DNA from 4 places in the Rhizobium sp. BK491 genome. Region 3 is predicted to be linked to each of the others. Evidence: predicted binding sites of a transcription regulator. Region 3 holds the regulator's gene; each other region holds the start of a gene.

Region 1 (5,217 bases), on a different contig from region 3:
GGCGCCACCTACAGCCCTCAGGGCGAAGTCGATCTATCGAGATCGATACCTGGCTATGGTTTTGCCTATCTTTATGTCGAGACCACGCCCGCCAAGGTGGATCATTTCTTCGAGCTGGTGGACAAGATAGCCGCCGATCTCGGCAATGGAGACGTTTCGCCCGATGAACTGACGCGGGCCAAGGTTCCGATCATCGAGGCGGTGAAGCGCTCGCAGCAGACCAACGGCTATTGGGTCCAGAACCTTCGCGATGCCCAGGCCGATCCCCGGCGCCTCGACCGTATTCGCAGGAGCATCAGCGGCTACGAGGCTGTGACCGCCGAGGATGTCCGCGCCATTGCCGCGACCTATCTGAAGCCGGGCACATCCTGGCGGCTGAAGATATTGCCGGCGGATGGATCGGCCGTGCGCTAATCCATTATCTGCCGGCCAAATTGCCGCAGCCGGCATTTGCCGATCGGGTGGCGTCGCAATGTGTGGTAGCCTGCGGACGTCGAATAAAGACGGATGAAGCCATGTCTGCAAGGCCTTTAATGGTGAAGCCCCTTATGCCGCATCCGGCGTTGCCGGATGCCGATTGGGCTGACTGCTACCAACTGAAGATTCCGAACTCGGATCTGACGGCGATTGCCGCCGCCCGAACGATGCTCAGCCGCTTTCCGTTTTGGGTGCGGCTGCTGATACGGGTGCGCGATGTGGTAACCGGCTTGTTCGGTTTGAGATCCAGCAGCGACCTTCGGGCGGAGGAGTGGGAGAAGATCGGCTTCTTTCCCGTCGTCAGCAAGTCCGACAATCAGGTCGTACTCGGGTTCGACGATCGGCATCTCGATTTTCGGGTCGTCATCGACGTTCGGAACGACGATCAGGGGCGTCGGCTGGTCGATGCGACGACGCTTGTCCGGCGGAACATATTGCTTGGCCGGATCTATCTCGCAATCATTACGCCATTCCACCGGTTGATCGTCGCAACGATGCTTGCCAATTTGGGTAAGCGGATGCGAGCGATCAGTTCATCGCCGTCACTGTAAAGCCCTGCTTGCGCAGCAGCGCCACGAGACCCTTGTCGCCGACGAGGTGAAGCGCACCGACTGCGATGAAAGCATTGCCCTTGTCGAGAACGGGGGCGGCACGCTCGGCCATGACCTTGTTGCGGTCGAGGATGATGCGCTGCTCGAAGGCGGCCGTGTCGTCGTCGGTGATCTTCTGGTCCGGTTCGATCACCTTCAGCATCGGAATCATCGCGCCGATATTGCCGGCGATATAGAGCTCCGTCATCGTTTCGTTGACGTCGTTGATCTTGTCGCCCAGTTCGAGCGTCTGCATCAGTGACTTCAGATGCAGCGCCACCGGCAGATCACTCATGGCCTTGGCTTGCTCGGCCAGCGTTTCGAGACCGACGACCTTCTTACCCTCGGCGGCGGCGTCGCTCGCCAATTTTTGGTCAAGGAATTTCGCGCCGGCCGTCTTGCGACGAACCTCGCAGCCCGTCATCTCGAAGGAGCTCGAGATCAGCCAGGGCTGCATGCGGGAGACAGCAGCGAGCGCAATGCCGCGCTGTTTCAGACCAGCTTCCAGCCGGGCGTTGTCTTCGGGCGACAGGTGCTGGCTGATGGTCGAGCCGTCGGTGAGCATGGTGAGCGAAGGATTGGCGAAGAGGGCAGCTGCGGCTTTCTTGTCGTCGAGGATCTCATCCGATTCGACAACGATCGTATCGGCTGATGCAACGGCGTCTGCAGCGCCCTTGGGCATGGTGAGCACGCGTGTATCCGAGACATGCATGGTGCCGAGCAGCCATGATGGCTTCAAGCCGGGCTTTTCGATCTTCCAGAAGATACCCTTGCCGTTCTCCACCTTGTCGCCAGCGGCGATGATGGAGGCGTATTTTGCCGGATCATTCTTTTGAAGTTCGGCCATGAGATCCTTGCCGCCGCAGCTGTCGGAAGCTGTCTCACTGGCAAGTAGGGCTGCGATTTTGCCAACGTCGTCCTTCTTGAGATGCGCCAAAGGATTCTTGTCGCCACCGCTATCAGACGCCGTCTGGTTGGCATGGGCAGGCTGCAGCGCCAGCATGGTTGCGATCAGAAGGATCGCCAACGCGAGAGGAACGGCAGTGGCAAGCCAAAGCAGTATATCGCCGAGCGTCGGCTTCATCGACCGCATCGTCTTGGACGCAAGGGCAGAAATCATCAAAATCTTCCGTTCGCAGAGAGCATGACCGCTAACGCCCGAAAGCGGTTTTCAGGGGGCATGCCGAGACATGGTCCTGCTTTACGCGAACGAGACGGAAATTCCCTTAACGCGAGAGGTTAATCTTTCCTTATGCGCGCGGGTGGGCGCGGTCGTAGACCTCGAGCAGGCGTGAGGAATCGACGCCGGTATAGACCTGCGTCGTCGAAAGGCTGGCGTGACCGAGCAGTTCCTGAATGGTGCGCAGATCACCGCCGCCGGCCAGGAGATGGGTCGCAAACGAATGGCGAAGTGCGTGCGGTGTTGCCGTATCCGGCAGCCCGAAGGCGCTGCGCAGTTTTTGCATGCCGTGCTGGATGATGCCCGGCTGCAGCTTGCCGCCGCGCGCGCCGCGAAAGAGGGCGTCATCGGCTTCGAGATGATAGGGACAGAGCTTGCGATATTGATCGACCGCTTGCGTGACGATCAGCAGCAGCGGCACCAGCCGGGTCTTGTTGCCCTTACCGGTAATGCGCAGCGAGGTTGCGCCCGGCGGAAAATCCTGCGGCTTCAGATCCAGCGCCTCGGAAATGCGTAGCCCGCAGCCATAGAGCAAGGTCAGCACGGCGGCATCGCGCGCGGCGATCCAGGGTTCCTCGTGCAGCTGCGCCTCGTCACTGACGACGGTAATCGCCTGCTTGTCGGAAAGCGGCTTCGGAAGCGATTTCGGCTGTTTCGGCGAGCGCACGGCGGCAGCCCCCGCGGCATTCACTAGGCCCTTCTTTTCGAGATAGCGCAAGAGCGAGCGAAGCCCGGCAAGATTGCGCCCGAGCGAACGCGCGCCCGCGCCGTCCTTGCGGCGGGCGGCAAGGAACGCGCGAAAATCGGCGGGGCGGAGCGCATGAATATCCTCGATCGTCGCCGGACCGCCGAGATGGCCGGTGAGGAAGGTCAGGAATTGCCGCGTATCGCGTTCATAGGCATTCAGCGTATGGGCGGCGAGCCGCCGCTCCTGGCCAAGTGCTTCGAGCCAGCGGTTGCGTTCCGCCATCAACCTGGAGTCGGCGATAACAAGCAATTCGTTCAGTGGAAAACCCCTTGAAATTCAGATCGCATCTGCCACTTTGAAGGAAGGAAGGTTATGGAATCGCTAATTTTCCCGCTGCTTCCGGTGCGTTTTCCCTTCGTGCCGCGGGGCGCATCTGGACTTCAATGAAACTGCATATGGCTCGGTCCGGATCTCGGATGGTTCACCTTCCATATGCGAGGCGCTTGTCATGCTTCGATCATATTCGATTGCGATAGAATATATCCCAACCATTCAGGATACTTCATGGCACGCCGCGGTTCGATAACTGCACTCGGGCAGATTGCGGAAGCAATCGCTTTGGTGTCCCAGGGACAGCCAGGACATATCGTCGATACGTTGATCGCAGAGCGCGGGCAGAAGATCGTCCGAAACCCGCTCTGGCCACTCATGCGCCCCTTTCTCTACACGCTGCTGCGCTACAACAAGGCAATCGAATTCGCCGATGATGTCGCCAAGCTTTCGGGCTTCCAGTGCTTCGAATATATGAGCGATCTGCTGCGGCTCGATATCGGCGTCACCCATGCCGACCGCATTCCGGCTAAGGGCGGCTTCATTCTCGTCAGCAATCATCCCACAGGCATTGCCGACGGCGTCGCCGTCTTCGATCTTCTGAAGTCGCGCCGGCCGGACATGATGATCTTTGCCAATCGCGATGCGGTGCGGGTCAACCCGCGCTTCGCCGAAATGATCATTCCGGTGGAGTGGCGCGAGGAATATAAGAGCAAGCTAAAGACGCGCGAGACGCTGCAGCTGACCAACCGCGCCGTTGCCGATGGCAAGGTGACGGTGCTCTTTCCGTCCGGCCGCATCGCCTACTGGGGGAACGGCAAGCTGAACGAGCGTCCATGGAAGACCTCGGCCGTGGGCTTGGCGCGCAAATACAATCTGCCGATCCTGCCGGTGCATCTGACGGCCCGCAATTCCGGCCTGTTCTACTGGTTCGCCAAATGGTCGACCGAGCTGCGCGACATGACGGTCTTCCACGAGCTGCTCAACAAGCGCGGCGACCGGTTTGATTTCCTCGTCGGCAATCTCATCCCGGTCGAGCATCTGGACGGCGACGTCAACGAAGTGACGAAGGCACTGGAGAGGCACACCGTCTTCGACCTTGCGGCTGATGGCAATGCAACCTTCGCGCCGCTTGTTCCTCCGAACGAGGATGAGACCCTGCTTTCGCATTCTCTTTAATATAGGAATCGGCTAAACCCTCGGGCATGCAGCTTCGCTCGATGTTTGCCCGGAATTATCGCTCCCTGCGCTCGATCCGCATGGATCTTTCCGATGTCAATCTGTTCATCGGCGAGAATGGGGTGGGCAAGTCCAATCTCTATCGCTCTCTGCAACTCGTGCAGGCTGCCGTTCGCGGCAGGCTGGCGCATGAGATTTCCAGTGAAGGCGGCATGTTCTCGGCTATGTGGTCGGGCAAGCGGCGTTCGCATGAGTCCGCCCGCATCCGCTTCGATGTCGAGCTGCTCGATATGGAACGGGCGGCGACCTTTCGCTACTGGATCGAAGCGGGCATGCGACCACCCTGTGCCTCCGCCGGATTTCCGTTGGAGCCGCAAGTCAAGGCCGAGGAGCTTTCCGTCGAGACCGGGCGGCGGCCGGTGACGATGATGAAGCGCAAGGGACCAGGCATTTCCGTGCGCGGCGAGAGCGGTCGCATGCAGGCGCATCCCGAAAACGCCCTGACCTCCGAAACGGCGATCGCGCTTTTGAGTGATGCCGGTCATTTTCCGGAGATCGGCACTTTTCGGCGCGCCATCGATGCCTGGCGATTCTACCACGGCTTCCGCACCGATCGCGGCTCGCCGCTGCGCGCGCCTTGCCTTGCCGTCACCTCTCCTATGCTGGATGAGGACGGCGCCAACATCGCCGCCGTTTTCGCGACCCTTGTCCATACGCGCGAAGATACCGTCGAGCTGGACCGGGTTCTTGCCGCAGCGCTCGGCGGTGCCCGG
Region 2 (5,217 bases), on a different contig from region 3:
GCCCGGCACGATGGTCGCAATCCCCGGAGGATAGACGACGAAGGGCGTCGTTGCGATGCGGCCGGCAATGGCGTCGATCGGCAGATAGTCGACATCGTTGCGAACAAGGCAACGTGCGGCATCGTGCGGCGACATGGCGATCGGCGGCAGGTGTTCGGCGGAAAACTGCTTTGTCTGCAGCGCGCTGACATCGGCCTGGCGGAAGAAATTGTGCATCTCAGCGCAAAGATCGCGCAGGCGCACGCCCGCATAACGGCCCGGACGGCGGCGATAGAATTCCGGAATTGCCTCTTCCAGCAGCGCATTGTCGTCATGAAGCTTCTTGAAGGCGACAAGGCCGCTGATCAACGTACCGGCCTTGCTGGCTTCGACACCGGGGGTGAGGAGGAAGAGCAGCGAATTGAGATCGTTCTTTTCCGCGACGATACGGTTTTCACGCAGATATTGCGCGACCACCGGCGCCGGTATGCCGTGTTCCGTGTATTTCCCCGTCCGACGATCAAAGCCCGGTGTCAGCAGGGTAAGCTTGTTCGGGTCCGTCATGGCAAAACCCGGTTCCATGCCGGAAAAGCCGTGCCATGCCGCATCGGGCGTCAAGTGCCAGAAGGCGGGATTGGTGGCGAGTTGGTCGGTCGCGACGCTTTCCCACGACACGTCATGCACTGCGCCTGGGCTCGATACATCCGGGATCGCAACGCGGTCTGGCACGAAAGGCTCGAAGAACCAACGGCGTTCGGGACGATGCTCCTTCTCCTCGAATTCGCGACGCACGGCGCGGATTTTCTTGCGCAGCTCGATGCCGAGGCGGATCGTGTCGTCCCAAAGCACTTCGCCCGAGCGGCCCTTCATCATTTGCGCGCCGACGTCGAGCGAGGCAAACAGCGGATAGAAGGGCGATGTCGAGGCGTGCTGCATGAAGCTTTCGTTGAAGCGTCGGTGCTCCACGCGGCGCTTCTGGCCGGTGATGTGCCTATCCTTCATGTGGATCTGGGAAGCCTGTGAGAAGCTTGCCAGCTGCTTATGGGTGGATTGCGTGGCGATGATGCCCGGCGCATCCGGGCCGAGGTCGGAAAGACCCATGGCAAAGCGCCCGGCATAAAGCGGATGGAACTTCATGAAGCCGGCCCAGGCCTCGTCGAAAAGGATGTAATCGCAGAGATGGCCAATCCGTTTGAGAATCATCTCGGCATTGTGGATGGTGCCGTCATAGGTGCACTGTTCCACGACCGCGACGCGGAACGGGCGAGGCTTCTTGTAGGCCTCCGGATCTTTCACCAGCGGATGGGTGCGGATGCGCTCGCGCAGCGCGTCCTCGTCCATTTCAGCGAAATCCATGGGACCGATCAGGCCATAAAGATTGCGTCTGGTCGGCAAATAGACCGGAATGCCGCCCGAGATCATCAGGGCGCCGTGATGGGCGGCCTTGTGATTGTTGCGATCGAACAGCACGAGATCGCCATCGGTGACGAGGGCTGATAGGGCGACCTTGTTTGACGTGGAGGTGCCGTTGAGCACGAAATAGGTCTTTTCGGCGCCGAAAATCTTGGCCGCTTCCTTTTGCGCGGCAAGCGCTGGCCCCTCGTGGGTCAGGAGGTCACCGAGGTCGAGCACGGAATTGTCGAGGTCGTCGCGGAAGACCGCCTCGCCCAGATGCTCCATGAACACGCGGCCGATGGGGCTGCGGCTATAGAAGATGCCGCCATTGTGCCCCGGGCAGGTCCAGAGGTGATTGCCTTCCTCGGCATAATCGACCAACGCGCCGAAGAAAGGCGTCTTCAGCGTCTCGGCATATTGCTTGAGCCGGCTGATGAGGCTCTTGGCGATAAAGGCGGGCGTTTCTTCCGACAAGAAAACATAGCCGTCGATAAAATCGAGGACTTCGACCGGCACATCTTCGAAGCGTTTGCGCCGGATCAGCAGGATAATGGGGAATTCGAGGCCGCGGCGGCGCATGAGGTTGATGAGGGAGGCCGTCTTGCCCTCCAGACCCTTCTTGCCCCAGTCGACCAACATGCAGCCGATGGCAGCATCGGTCTGTACGGCGATCTCGGCGTCTTCGAGATTGCGCGCACGCACCACCTCGAAACCGGAGCGTTCGATCTCCTCGACGATCTGATTGTAGCGGGCACCCTCCAGATCCTCATTGTCAAAGGTTGGCGTCGCGAACAGAAAGTTGAAACGTCTGAAATAATCCATCTGGGTACCCGCTCCTGATTTGGCATGAGGTGTCGGCGTATTTCATGACATGGATGTGACAGAATAGAGGACGTCCACTGCGGTTCGGATGTTCTCCTAAATCGGCAATATTACCGTTTGGCCGGTGACCTCAGTTTCGGCTTGTAGCCAGAAGCGGTCTGATGTCCCGGGTGGTTCCGTCGGTCAGCCCGAGATCGGTGACGTGCGGGCCGGGATTGCAGGCAAGGCTTGCTCCGACGATTGCCTTGAAGGTGCGAATGGGCGGCATCCAGTCAGCGATCGCATCGGCTGCCGCGCGCAGCCTGGCGAAATCATCGGCCACGTCCTTTGCGGGCGCATCCGACAGCAAGCCGCAGACGGGCAGGGGAAGCACAGCGGTGACTTTGCCATCGGCCGCCGTTGCCATGCCGCCGCCAGCCTCGATGACGGCATTGGCTGCCGCAGCCATGTCCGCGGGGTCGCGGCCGAAGACGGTAAGATTATGGCTGTCATGCGATATCGTCGTCGCAAGCGCGCCGCGCCAATGGCCCCAGTCTTCCAAGATGCCGATCACGGGCGTCGGCTCTTTTCTGCCATGGCGGTGGATGACGGCCATCAGGAGCATGTGATCAGGCAGAATGAGCTTGCCGTCTTCGACCTTGACGTCTGCTTCTCCCCATTTCGTGAACCGTGGGCTGACCACGGTGTTCACCCTTGCCTCAGTCATACCTGGCAGGGTGATGGTAAAATCGGTGGCGGAAAGTTTCTCAAGCTTTACGGTGTCGCGATAGGCATCCGAGGACACGCCCTTGCCGCTTCCAATAAGATTGCCGTCTCTGGCTACTTCACGCCCCGATGCATAGACGCGGTCGACCACGATCCTTTCCAGATCGGAGAGGATGACGATGTCGGCGCGGCGGCCGGGCGCGACCAACCCCAGATCATAACGGTTCAACCACATGGCGGCGTTGAGCGTGGCGGCGCGGACGGCATCGACCGGCTTCATGCCGTAGCCTATGAGGCGCCTCAGAACCGATGACATCGCGCCGTCATTCACGAGATCGTCGGGGAAGACGTCATCGGTGCAGATTGTCAGCGTTTGCGGCAGATGAGGCAGCTTTTTCAGAGCCTCGATCACGCCGGGCAGGACATAGTCGTGGGAACCGCGTAGCTCGACGGCAAGGCCCGCCCGCAATTTCGCCAGCAAGTCCTCGCCTGAGGTGAGTTCGTGATCGGATTGGATGCCTGCGGCAATAAAGGCCTGCAATTCCGCGCCTTCGAGGCCGCGGGCATGACCGCAGACGCGCTTGCCGCTCGCAAGTCCGGCTTCGACGATACTGCGCATCGGCTCGCTTCGCTCAAGGACGCCGCGCATGTTCATTACTTCGGCGACGCCGGAAATCTCCGGCCAGCTCAGCATGGTCGACATTTCGCCCGAGCGGAACTCCGCGCCGGCAAGTTCCAGGCCGGGCGCCGAAGGCACGCAGGACGGCGCCAGTGTCAGGAAGCGCAGCGGCAATTGCCGTGTCTCCTCAAGCGCCCAGCGAATACCATCGAGGCCAGCGACATTGCCGATTTCATGCGGGTCCCAGCAGACCGTCGTCGTGCCCTGGGGAACGACCGCTTCGGCATATCGCCTCGGCGTCACCATCGAGCTTTCGACGTGCATATGCGTGTCGATAAATCCGGGCGTGATGAATCGTTCCGTAGCGTCGATGGTCTGCTTTGCGTCCCTCCTTGTCCCCGAGGCGTGGACGCTTGCGATCAAGGGGCCAACAAGCCCGATATCGGCCGGTCTCATTTCCGAAGTCCCAACATCGACGAGCGTTCCGCCGGTGATGAGCATATCGAACGGCTCAAGCCCCAACGCCGACCGCACGGCACGATCGCGCAGCTCAGACGAATTGAGGTCGTGGGGTTCATTCGGCATGTCTGCCTCCCTTGGCAAAGGCGGATGGGCGCGCGGTGGATTGCCTCAAGACAAGTTCCGTTGGAAATATTCGGCTGGTATCAGTTTCTCCGGCAACGAAGGCAAGCGCGTGGTTCGCCACCGTTTCCAGATCCTGTCGAACTGTCGTGAGCGGCGGGGAGGCGATTTGAGCCCACATCAGATCATCGAAGCCGGTGAGCGACATGTCTTCCGGAATGCTGCAGCCTCTGTCTCTGGCCGCGATGGCAAAGCCGATGGCAAGAGCGTCATAGGCGGCGGCGCAGGCTGTAAAATGTCGTAGATCGAGCTCGCGTCCGAGGGCGCTGCCGGCTTCAAAAGTCGCATCGCTGTATCGTAATGCCGGTTCGACGCCGGCGTGGCGGAAGACCTCGCGCATTCCTTCCACGCGCTCGCACGCCACCAGCGAATTCTCCGGTCCGGCGAGGATGAGAAGCCGGTTATGACCGAGCTCGAGCAGATGGCGGGCGATGAGACGTCCACCCTCGCGATGATCGCTGGCAGCGATGTTGCCGACCGTGGCGGCGCTGTCGATGACGGCGACCGGCACCGGGACATCCGCCGGCGCAATCGTCGTCCCGCGCGTCGGTATCACGATCAGCGCATCGACGCCGCGGGCGATCATAGTCCTGATTTCGAAATCCTGCTGCCGTGGATCGCCCTGACTGTCGCCGATCAGAACGGCAAGACCGCGCCGCTTGGCGGCTCGTTCGATGGCCTGGGCAAAAGCGGGAAACAAGGGTTGGCCGATATTCGGAACCAGCAGGCCGATCGTATTGCTCTTGCCGGTGCGCAGAGCGCGGGCCGCATGGTCAGGCACATAGCCGAGCCTGTCCGCTTCCAGACGGATTTGTGCCGCAAGGGCTGAAGACACTCGCCCCGTGCCACGCAGGGCATTCGAGACCGTTGCCGTGGAGACACCCAGCTTGATCGCAATTTCCCGAATCGAAGAAGGGCGTGTCTGGCTCATCCAGGAGTTCGTTCCGATTTCCGTGATTAAACGATTAATCAACGCGGCGCGCTTTTGCAAGAGCTCCTGTTGCTGAGGGAAAAAGGAGGCTCCTGCAATGTCGGCGCCTGCTGCCATTGCGGAT
Region 3 (5,217 bases):
GTTCTGCCTTCCGCAACTGCCTTTGCCAGCGCTTCTTCATTGAAACGCGCATAGGCCCGAACGTTTTCCGGCGTCGAGAAATCGGCGACCAGAAGGTCGACGGGACCGTCGCCCTTGGTCTGCACGGTGAACTTGCCTTCGAATTTCAGCGACGTACCGAGCAGGACGGTCAGGACGATGGCTTCGGCGAGCAGCCGCGCGACCGGCGTCGGATAATCGTGCCGGGCAAGGATCGCGTCCAGCAGCGGACCGAGCTGCACGGCACGGCCGCGCACGTCCAGACCTTCCACCTGGAAGGGAACGACGTGATCGTCACCGGCGAAATCAAACTGACCCAGCGAGGCTGCATTTTCGGCCATTGCTTTACTCCTACTGCGCCCGCGCCCTTAAAACGCGGCTTCATATCCTCAGATCGCGCCCAGGCACCAAGCAAGAATCGACTTTTGCGCATGAAGGCGGTTTTCCGCCTCATCGAAGACAACGGATTGCGGACCGTCGATCACCTCGTCCGTCACCTCTTCGCCGCGATGGGCTGGAAGGCAATGCATGAACAACGCGTCTTTACCGGCCTGTGCCATCAAAGCCTTGTTGACCTGATAGGGCTGGAAGACGTTGTGACCGCGTGCCCGGTGCTCCTGATTCATGGAAACCCAGGTATCGGTTACCACACAATCAGCGCCGGCGACCGCACGGTCTGCATCATGCGAGAGCATGATTTCGGCGCCCTCGTTGCGGGCCCAGTTCAGATAGTGATCCTTCGGCTCGGAACCAAGGGGTACCGCCATATTCATGCGATAGCCGAAACGGGCGGCCCCTTCGATCAGCGAATGCAGCACGTTATTGCCGTCGCCCGTCCAGGCAAGCGTCTTGCCCTTGATCGGGCCGCGATGCTCTTCGAAGGTCATGATATCGGCCATGATCTGGCAGGGGTGCGTATCGTCGGTCAGCGCATTGATGACCGGAACGGTCGCATGTTCCGCCAGCTCCAACAGGCGGGAATGATCGGTGGTGCGGATCATGATCGCATCGACATAGCGCGACAGCACTTTCGCCGTATCGCCGATCGTCTCGGCGCGGCCAAGCTGCATTTCGGTGCCGGAGAGGAACAGCGTCTCGCCGCCGAGCTGCCGCATGCCGACATCGAAGGAGACACGGGTTCGGGTGGACGGCTTCTCGAAGATCATCGCCAGCATCTTGCCGGCAAGCGGCCTGTCGGCCGTGCCGGCCTTCTGCGCGCTCTTTCGGACGATCGCGTCATCGATGATGTTGCGCAAATCGGCAGCCGGAACGGCAGAGAGATCGAGAAAGTGTTTCGGAGAAGCCATGTCCTTACCTGTGCTCCAGAAAAAACAATAACGCCCGCGTGGGGCAGGAACGCCCCGACAGCGGGCGTTGAATTCAAGCCGATTTCTTGGTGCGGGCAGCGCGCGCGCGCTCGGCGGCGCGCTCCAGGCGGGCGAGACCTTCGCGTGCTTCCTCGGCAGTGACGACCAGCGGCGGCAGCAGGCGGATGACGTTGTCGCCGGCCGGAACGCCGAGCAGATGCTCGGCACGGATCGCCTGCAGCAGTTCCGCCTGCGGAATGGCCGCTTTGATGCCGAGCATCAGGCCTTCACCGCGAACGTCCTCGATGATGTCAGGAAAACGATCCTTGAGCGAGGCGAGCCCCTGGCGGAAGACCAGCGAGACATCGCGCACATGCTGCAGGAAGCCTTCGGCAAGCACGATATCGAGAACCGCATTGCCGACTGCCATGGCAAGCGGATTGCCGCCATAGGTCGAGCCATGCGTGCCGGCCTTCATGCCGGAAGCGGCTTCCGCCGTCGCAAGGCACGCACCGAGCGGGAAACCGCCGCCGATACCCTTGGCGACCGCCATGATGTCAGGCTTGATACCGGACCATTCATGGGCAAAGAGCTTGCCGGTACGGCCGACACCACACTGTACTTCGTCGAGGATCAAAAGCAGGCCGTGCTCATCGCAGATCTCCCGCAGCCCGCGCAGGAATTCGTTTGTCGCCGGGCGGATACCGCCCTCGCCCTGCACCGGCTCTATCAGGATAGCGCCCGTCGCATCGGTAATGGCAGCGCGGACGGCGTCGAGATCACCGAAGGGCACCTGGTCGAAGCCCGGTGCCTTCGGGCCGAAACCTTCGATATATTTTTCCTGGCCACCGGCGGCGATCGTTGCGATGGTGCGGCCGTGGAAGGCGCCTTCGAAGGTGATGATATGGAACTTCTCGGGATGTCCCTTGGCGAATTGATAGCGCCGCGCAGTCTTGATGGCGCACTCCAGCGCCTCCGCGCCCGAATTGGTGAAGAAAACCTTGTCGGCGAAGGTCACTTCCGTCAGCCGCTTCGACAGCTTCTCCTGGCCGGGCACCTCATAGAGGTTGGACAGGTGCCAGACCTTGTCGGCCTGCGCCTTCAGCTCGGCGACAAGATGGGGATGAGCATGACCGAGCGAATTGACCGCGACGCCGGCTGCGAAATCGAGGTAGCGTTCGCCATTCTCAGTGACCAGCCAGACGCCCTCGCCTCGCTCGAACCGCAGCGGAGCGCGCAAGTAGGTGTCGTAAAGCGGCGTGGTCTCGGCCATGGCCATATCTCCTGATCACAACTTTAAGGACCGATCGCTTCCATTTGATGAAACGGGTCCGAAAAAATCAAAAATGCCGCCTTGCGGCGGCTTGGGCACTATTGATGTTTTGCACCGCGATGTCAACAAAACTGCCGTTTTAGCAGGTGCGAGAAAACGCTTGCCGGCAAAAGAGATGCGTCGGGCGGCGCCTATGGCAGAAATGCCACGCCCGGACAGCAAGTTGGGGAAAACCTCGAAATCGATTCCTCAAGATTCCCGCGACTCTTGTCACGGAGTCAGCCTCACACTAGGTTAAAAACCAATTGCTAGACTGCATGCGGCGGAACTAGTCACCACAATTTTAGAGCGTTTCGCGCCTCGATACCATGCGAGGCAATGGTGAGGGATTCTGCCATCGGAAACGCGACAGCGGAGACAGGGCATGAATTGGACAGACGAACGCGTCGAGAAGCTGAAAAAGCTATGGTCCGAAGGGTTGAGCGCCAGCCAGATCGCTGCGCAGCTCGGTGGCGTGAGCCGTAATGCCGTCATCGGCAAGGTGCATCGCCTGAACCTCCCCGGCCGAGCGAAGGCGGGCGGCGCGACAACCGCAGCGCGCACGCCGAAGCGCAGCGCAGCGGCACCTCGCGCTGCGACCTACGGATCGCGCGTTGCTACCCGCACGGTGGTTGCCCGCCAGCAGGGCGCAACCATGCTGAAGGAAGAGATCGAGATCGATTCCGTCAACGAAATCCAGTATCGCCCGGCATCGAACGTCGTCGTTCCGATCTCCCGCCGCCTCGGCCTGACGGAACTGACGGAGCGCACCTGCAAGTGGCCGGTCGGCGATCCGCTGAAGGACGATTTCCATTTCTGCGGCAACGAGAGCCCAGATTCATCGCCTTACTGCACCTACCATCAGCGCCTGGCCTACCAGCCGGTGCATGAGCGGCGTAGGCCGGCCCAGCCGCGTGGCTGAGAGGCTTGATGACTAAGATAAAGAAACGGGCCCTTGAGGCCCGTTTTCTGTTTCCGCCGCTATGTTGATGCCTGATCGGGTATCGCCGTTCAGGCCTCCATGGAGTAGCCCGCGCCGCGAACGGTGCGAATGACATCCTGCATATTGGAGAAATTGAGCGCCTTGCGCAGGCGGCCGACATGGACGTCGACCGTGCGTTCGTCGACGTAGATATCGTGACCCCATACGCCGTCGAGCAGCTGCGAACGCGAGAAGACCCGGCCCGGCGAGGACATCAGGAACTCCAGCAGGCGGAATTCCGTCGGCCCCAGCCGCACTTCGCGGCTCTTGCGGTGGACGCGATGGGTTTCGCGATCCAGCTCGATATCGCCGCAACGCAGCACTGTGGAGAGAACCTCCGGGCGGGCACGCCGCAGCATCGCCTTGACGCGAGCCATCAGCTCCGGCGTAGAGAACGGCTTGACGACATAATCGTCCGCGCCGGTCGAAAGCCCGCGCACGCGCTCGCTTTCCTCGCCGCGGGCCGTCAGCATGATGATCGGCAGGCGCTCCGTCTCCGGCCGCATACGCAGCCGGCGGCAGAGCTCGATGCCCGATACGCCGGGCAGCATCCAGTCGAGGATCAGGAGATCGGGGATGCGCTCCTGGAGACGCAGCTCGGCCTCATCGCCTCTGAGGATCGTGTCTACCTCGAAGCCTTCGGCCTCAAGATTGTAGCGCAGCAGAACGCTGAGCGCTTCCTCGTCTTCTACAACAGCAACTCTCGGAACCATGCGCCTATGGTCTCCTTTCTTCGCTTTCGGATTATTCGGTCACTGCGCCGACGGTATTGGCGGTATCGTCCTTCGGGCGCTCGCCTTCCGGCTGCGCGCCCGTCGCCATGTAATAGATCGTCTCGGCGATGTTGGTGGCATGGTCGCCGATGCGCTCGATGTTCTTGGCGCAGAAGAGAAGATGCGTGCAGGTGGTGATGTTGCGCGGATCTTCCATCATGTAGGTCAGCATCTCGCGAAAGAGCGAGGTGTACATGGCGTCGATTTCCTCGTCGCGTTCGCGGATCGATACGGCCTTGTCCGGCGAGCGGGTCGCGTAGACATCCAGAACTTCCTTGAGCTGGCTCAGCGCCAGTTCGGAGAGATGCTCGATGCCGCGGGCGAGACGGCGCGGGACACCGGTGCCCTGGACGGCGATGACGCGCTTTGCGGTGTTCTTGCCGAGATCGCCGACGCGCTCCAGATCGGATGCGATGCGGATCGAGCCCATGATTTCACGCAGGTCCGCCGCCATCGGCTGACGGCGGGCGATGGTAACGATCGCCTTGTCGCCGACTTCGCGCTCGGCATGGTCGAGAACGACGTCGTCGGAGATGACCTTCTGGGCCAGGGCAGCGTCGCTATTGACCAGCGCGCGTACGCTGTCGCTAACCATCTGCTCTGCCAGGCCGCCCATTTCAGCAATGCGGCGCGTCAGGAACTTCAGGTCTTCGTCATAGGCAGAGAGAATGTGAGTGGAGACCATTTTTCTATCCTCAAGGTGAACTGTGTGAAATGAGCCGCGCGCCTGACATCATCAACCAAAACGGCCCATGATGTAATCCTGCGTGCGGAAATCGTCGGGATTGGTGAACATCTTATCGGTGTCGTTCTCCTCGACCAGAT
Region 4 (5,217 bases), 370 kb from region 3:
ACGTCATAGCTCACCCATTCGCTAAGATAGATCCCGACGCGCTCCCAATGTGCTTCCGAAATGACTTTCGGCAGATCGAAGAACCACACGGCATAAATGCCGTAGAGGACGACGCCGATGAAGATTATCAGCGCGCCGAAGCGCTGGCGGAGGGACCGGTGAAGGATCTCCGGATAGCGCGCTTCGATTTCCTGCATACGGCCGGCGTCGATGACGGACATGGTCAACCTCAATGCTGCAAAAGGAAGGCATGCTCGCCGACGAGACGGCGGCGGAGCCATGCGGAAAACTGGTCGACGGCGATGATCGTCAGGAAGAGAAGCAACACCAGCGCCAATGTCTTGGCGCCGAAACCGCGTGAAATCGCAAGTTTGAGCTCCTCGCCGATGCCGCCGCCGCCGACAGCACCAATGATGGTGGAGGCGCGAACATTGATCTCCAGACGCAGCAGCGCGTAGGACATGAAGTTCGGCAGCACTTGCGGCAGGGCGGCGAAGCGCACGCGCTCGCTCCAGCTCGCGCCGACGGCGCGCATGCCCTCATCCGGTTTCATGTCGATGTTCTCGACCACTTCGTAGAAGAGCTTGCCGAGCGCGCCGATCGTATGCAGGCCGACGGCGATGATGGCGGCGATCGGACCGATCGACAGGATCGCCGAAAACAAGCCGGCGATGACGATCTCGGGAAAAGCCCGCAGAAGTTCCATGATACGCTTGGTCACCAGACGAATCGGATTGGATGGCGACATGTTGCGGGCGGCGAAGAAGCTCAAAGGCACGGCGAAGACGACGCCGATGATGGTCGATACCAGCGCTACGTTGATCGTGATGATCATCAGCTCGAAATATTCAGGGATATAGAAATTGCCCCAGACATAGACGCGACCGAGCGGGAAATTGAACTCCTCACCGCCGGCACCATTGGCCCCGTTCGGGCTCGGCAGGTCGAAGAGCGCGCGATAGACGTCGGACCAGTCCTTCGGAATGAGCCAGCTCAGGAAATCGAAGAGATGCGGCAGGCGGTCGAAGAAATGGCCGGCGTTGTTTTCGTCGGCGAAGCGCACGGAGCTGACGAAGGCGACGAGCAGGATCACGAGGCCGATGCCGGTGTAGAGGCGGCGCTTGGCCACCATCTTGCTCCAGGCGTCGCCGATCTCCTTGGCGCTCTGTGGCGCGCTCTGCATGTTCGGGTGCGTATCGGCGATCGTCATGAAGTCAAGCCTCTGTGAATAGCAAAAGGGCGGCCGTTGCCGGCCGCCCAATTATCGGGATGCGGATCAGCCGCCGATGGCAGCCTTGCGAACGTCGATGACGGCGTTGTAGAAGTCCGGGGTAACCTTGACGTAGCCCTTGAAGTCGCCGCCTTCGATGGCGTTGAAGCACTTGGCGTCGGCCGTCGGGAGCTTCATGAAGAAGTCGGTCAGCTTCGCCTGCCATTCGGTGCCGAGAGCGTTGCGAACGACGAGCGGGCCGTTCGGGATCAGCGGCGAACGCCATACTTCGACGAGCTTGTTCGGATCTACGGCGCCCTTGTCGACTTCCTTGCGGAAGGTGCCGGAGGTGAAGCCGTCCTTGAAATCGCCAACGCCCGAGGAATCGTCGACAGCGACGTCGACCTTGCCGTCATAGGCGGCGAGCAGGTTGTTTTCATGGCCGCCGTTGAACTGGGTCGAGCCGAAGAACTTGTCGTTCGGCACGCCGGTGGTCTTCGGAATCTGCGTGAGGGGAACGAGGTAGCCCGAGGTGGAGTCCGGGTCGGCGTAGCCGAGCTTCTTGCCCTTGGCGTCCATGATCGTCTTGATGCCGGAAGACTTGAGGGCGAGGCCGATCGAGTAGTAGCCGGTAGAGCCGTCGGTCTGCTGCGTGGTCAGGATCGGGGTAACGGCCTTCGGGTCCTTGATGGCGACGGCTGCGTAGCCGGAAGCGCCGAGTTCGGCGAAGTCGAGCGTGCCGCCGAGCAGGCCCTGGATAACGCCGTTATAGTCGGCGGCCGGGAACAGCGAAACCTTCTCGAAACCGAATTCCTTCTTCAGGTGGTCGGAAAGGCAGGCGTAGTTGCGCAGGCGGTCGGCTTCGTTTTCGCCGCCGAGAATGCCGATGCGGAATTCCTTGAGGTCTGCTGCGTTGGCAGCAGCGCCGACTGCGAGCGCAACGAGCGCCGTAGCGGCAAAGAGTGCTTTCTTCAACATGGGTTCGTCTCCTGATTAACCGGTGTCCCCGGATGTCTTCGGTCTGATAGAAGAAATGCGCCCTTGACGCGGGCCTTCGATCCCGGCCGTCCCTCTCAGAGACCGGCCAGTGCCAGCGGTTGCGGGCCGGCAGATTCAGTCGCCGCGGCTTGCGCGGCCGGATCGGCGATGTTGATGGATGTCGATGTCATGGTCTCATCGATGCCGGCGCCGTCCTTATCGGTGCCGTAGATTTCCTTGACGGCGGCTGCCGTCAGATCGGTCGGCTTGCCGTCGAACACGACCTTGCCGCCTGCCATGCCGACGATGCGTTCGCAGTAATTGCGCGCCGTATCCAGCGTATGCAGGTTTGTGATGACGGTGATGCCTTCACGCTCGTTGATATCCCGCAGCGCATCCATGACGATCTTGGCATTCAGTGGATCGAGCGAGGCGATTGGCTCGTCGGCCAGCATCATCTTCGGCTGCTGCATCAGGGCACGGGCGATGGCGACGCGTTGCTGCTGGCCGCCCGAAAGCGTGCCGGCCATCTGCAGGGCCGTCTGCTCGATGCCGAGACGCTCAAGTGCCGCGATGGCTTCAATGCGTTCCTCACGGGAAAAGACGGACAGCAGGCTCAGTACCGTCGAACGCTGGTTCAGCCGGCCGAGCATGACGTTGGTGAGCACGTCGAGGCGCGGCACGAGGTTGAACTGCTGGAAGATCATGGCGCAATCGCGCTGCCAGCTGCGCAACGCGCGGCCGCTGAGCTTCGAGACCTCGGTGCCGGCGAAATGAATGGAACCGGAACTCGGATCGGCGAGGCGATTGATCATGCGCAGCAGGGTAGACTTGCCGGCGCCGGAACGGCCGATGACGCCGACCATCTGTCCTTGCGGTATGTCCAAAGTCACGGAATCGACAGCGAGCTTGTTTCCAAACCGGCGCGAGACATTCCTGAGTTCGAACATAGTGCTTCCCTTTCGCGGCTGCCGGGCTGCAGAAATTTCAGCGGTACCGGTGCTAAGAATGGGCGCATGCCCCTGCCTCGAAGGGAGTTTCGACGGGGTCGGCGCCAATCACAAGGCAACCGATTAGTCCCGCTTCATGAAGCTCCGATGTCAGTTTTATGTAACTGCTGTTACAATTCCCGTCGTTTTTGCAAGATTAGCCGGCTGAGGGCTTTCCGCTAAGTTTAGCCGTCAAACATGCCTGTCGGCAGGCCGTCGATGCTGAAGCTATTCTTCTCGCGCCGATATTCTTCAATGCCATCAGGACCCTTGGCTTTGGCCCACTGGTCGAGGCTCGGCCTCTCGCCCTCATAGGAAAACAGCGGTACGCCGAAGCCGCAGGAGGTCAGCACGAGATCGAAGTCCAGCCATACGATCTGCCGTGCGCCGAGCGGCTCTTCGCCCGCATAGTGATCGTGCAGCAATTCCCGATATTCGGGCGTCGATCGATGGATGATCCGCCCGCGGCCGTAGAGACGCAGGATCATCGGCGGCCCTTCGACGGCGCAGAACATGATCGTCAGCCGCCCGTCGGCCTTCATGTGGGCCGATGTCTCGTTGCCGCTGCCGGTGCGGTCGAGATAAATGGCGGTATTCGGGGAGATGATGCGCAGGCATAACGTTTCGCGCGGCGAAACATTGACCCGGGATTCCGATGTCGCGGACGCCGTGAAGAAGATATGCTGCCGCGCGATGAAATCGCGCAGCCGGTCGTCAACGCTGGAAAATTGCTTTGCCATTAAGAGGCCTCCTTAATTCGGGCTAGACAGATCGCCTGAGGCTGAAGCGGCCGCCGGTCTCGTGCAAGCCCGGCTTGGGCGGAAAGCGTCCTTAGGCGGCGTAGCGATCCAGAAATTCCTCCGCCGAAAGGGCGCGAAAATCCGCAAGCGCCGTACGCAGGCGATCGTGATCCCAATCCCACCATGAGAGCTTGTCCATGCGCGCGCCGACCTCGGGCGTGAAACGCTCGCGAATAAGCTTGGCCGGCACACCGCCGACGATGGTGTAGGGCGCGACGTCCTTGGAAACGACGGCACCGGCGCCGATGACGGCACCATTGCCGACAGTCACGCCGGGCAGCACGGTCGCGCCGTGGCCAATCCAGACATCGTGACCGATGACAACGCGGTTGTCGCGCCGCCAGGTGAAGAAATCCGTCTCCATATCGGCATCCGGCCAGTAGTCGGCGGCGCGGTAGGTGAAATGGTGCAGCGTGGCGCGCCATGTCGGATGATTGGTAGCGTTGATGCGCACGGCGGCGGCAATGTTGACGAACTTGCCGATCGTCGCGCACCAGACCGCGCCATCCTGCATGATGTAGGAATAGTCGCCGATCTCGGCTTCATCGATACGGCAGCGGTCGGAGACCTCGGTATAGCGGCCGAGCGTCGAATTATTGACGCTCGCCGAAGGGCTGATGAAGGGCGTCTCGCCCAGTTGGCGGCTCATGCGGCGGCCTTCCGCGGCGAGAACTGCGAGACGTCGAGAATGCGGCTGCCGACGGCCTCGCGCACTTCTTCGTCATGGAAGATGCCGAGAAGGGCAACGCCGGCTCCCTTCTTCTGCTCGATCATGTCAACGACGACGGCCCGGTTGCGGGCATCGAGCGACGCCGTCGGCTCGTCCAGCAGCAGGATGGCGTGGTCGGTAATGAAGCCGCGGGCGATGTTGACGCGCTGCTGTTCGCCGCCCGAGAAAGTGGCGGGCGGCAGCTGCCAGAGTTCTTCGGGCAGGTTCAGCTGTGCCAGCAGCTCGGCCGCCCTAGCCCTGGCCTCGTCCACGGTCACGCCGCGCGCCAGCAACGGCTCGGCAACGACATCGATGGCGGCGACGCGCGGCACCGTGCGCAGGAACTGGCTGACATAGCCCATGGTCTGGCGACGGACCTCAAGCACAGTGCGCGGGTCGGCGGTTGCAAGATCGACGATCCTGTCCCGGTGAGTGACAAGGATCTGGCCGCTATCAACGGCATAATTGCCGTAGATCATCTTCAGCAGTGAGCTCTTGCCGATGCCGGACGGGCCGCCGAGCACGACGCAT

What was found. The regulator PhoB, encoded in region 3, activates phosphate uptake and scavenging genes when phosphate is short. The targets are predictions, from matches to a motif close to TGTCATNNANCTGTCAT.
Region 1: a site for PhoB is predicted at 3,440-3,456, ahead of FHX05_RS22460 (1-acyl-sn-glycerol-3-phosphate acyltransferase). Genes of this name have one in related genera too.
Region 2: a site for PhoB is predicted at 2,241-2,257, ahead of FHX05_RS14665 (Orn/Lys/Arg decarboxylase N-terminal domain-containing protein). Genes of this name have one in related genera too.
Region 4: a site for PhoB is predicted at 3,275-3,291, ahead of phnC (phosphonate ABC transporter ATP-binding protein). Genes of this name have one in related genera too.

The regions. Positions count from the first base shown of each region.
Region 1 covers NZ_JACIAR010000005.1:138,934-144,150, reverse strand. The annotation lists gene FHX05_RS22480 (M16 family metallopeptidase) at 1-414, shown strand, start outside; gene FHX05_RS22475 (DUF2867 domain-containing protein) at 516-1,028, shown strand; gene FHX05_RS22470 (TraB/GumN family protein) at 1,006-2,187, opposite strand; gene FHX05_RS22465 (tyrosine recombinase XerC) at 2,318-3,253, opposite strand; gene FHX05_RS22460 (1-acyl-sn-glycerol-3-phosphate acyltransferase) at 3,500-4,444, shown strand; gene FHX05_RS22455 (AAA family ATPase) at 4,471-5,217, shown strand, end outside.
Region 2 covers NZ_JACIAR010000003.1:45,502-50,718, forward strand. The annotation lists gene FHX05_RS14665 (Orn/Lys/Arg decarboxylase N-terminal domain-containing protein) at 1-2,196, opposite strand, end outside; gene FHX05_RS14670 (adenine deaminase C-terminal domain-containing protein) at 2,327-4,105, opposite strand; gene FHX05_RS14675 (LacI family DNA-binding transcriptional regulator) at 4,095-5,093, opposite strand.
Region 3 covers NZ_JACIAR010000002.1:414,556-419,772, reverse strand. The annotation lists gene FHX05_RS09940 (Hsp33 family molecular chaperone) at 1-359, opposite strand, end outside; gene argF (ornithine carbamoyltransferase) at 408-1,325, opposite strand; gene FHX05_RS09930 (aspartate aminotransferase family protein) at 1,399-2,598, opposite strand; gene FHX05_RS09925 (GcrA family cell cycle regulator) at 3,023-3,559, shown strand; gene phoB (phosphate regulon transcriptional regulator PhoB) at 3,649-4,332, opposite strand; gene phoU (phosphate signaling complex protein PhoU) at 4,364-5,077, opposite strand; gene pstB (phosphate ABC transporter ATP-binding protein PstB) at 5,129-5,217, opposite strand, start outside.
Region 4 covers NZ_JACIAR010000002.1:41,782-46,998, forward strand. The annotation lists gene phnE (phosphonate ABC transporter, permease protein PhnE) at 1-221, opposite strand, end outside; gene phnE (phosphonate ABC transporter, permease protein PhnE) at 230-1,210, opposite strand; gene phnD (phosphonate ABC transporter substrate-binding protein) at 1,277-2,188, opposite strand; gene phnC (phosphonate ABC transporter ATP-binding protein) at 2,284-3,138, opposite strand; gene FHX05_RS08025 (pyridoxamine 5'-phosphate oxidase family protein) at 3,363-3,917, opposite strand; gene FHX05_RS08030 (DapH/DapD/GlmU-related protein) at 4,009-4,626, opposite strand; gene phnL (phosphonate C-P lyase system protein PhnL) at 4,623-5,217, opposite strand, start outside.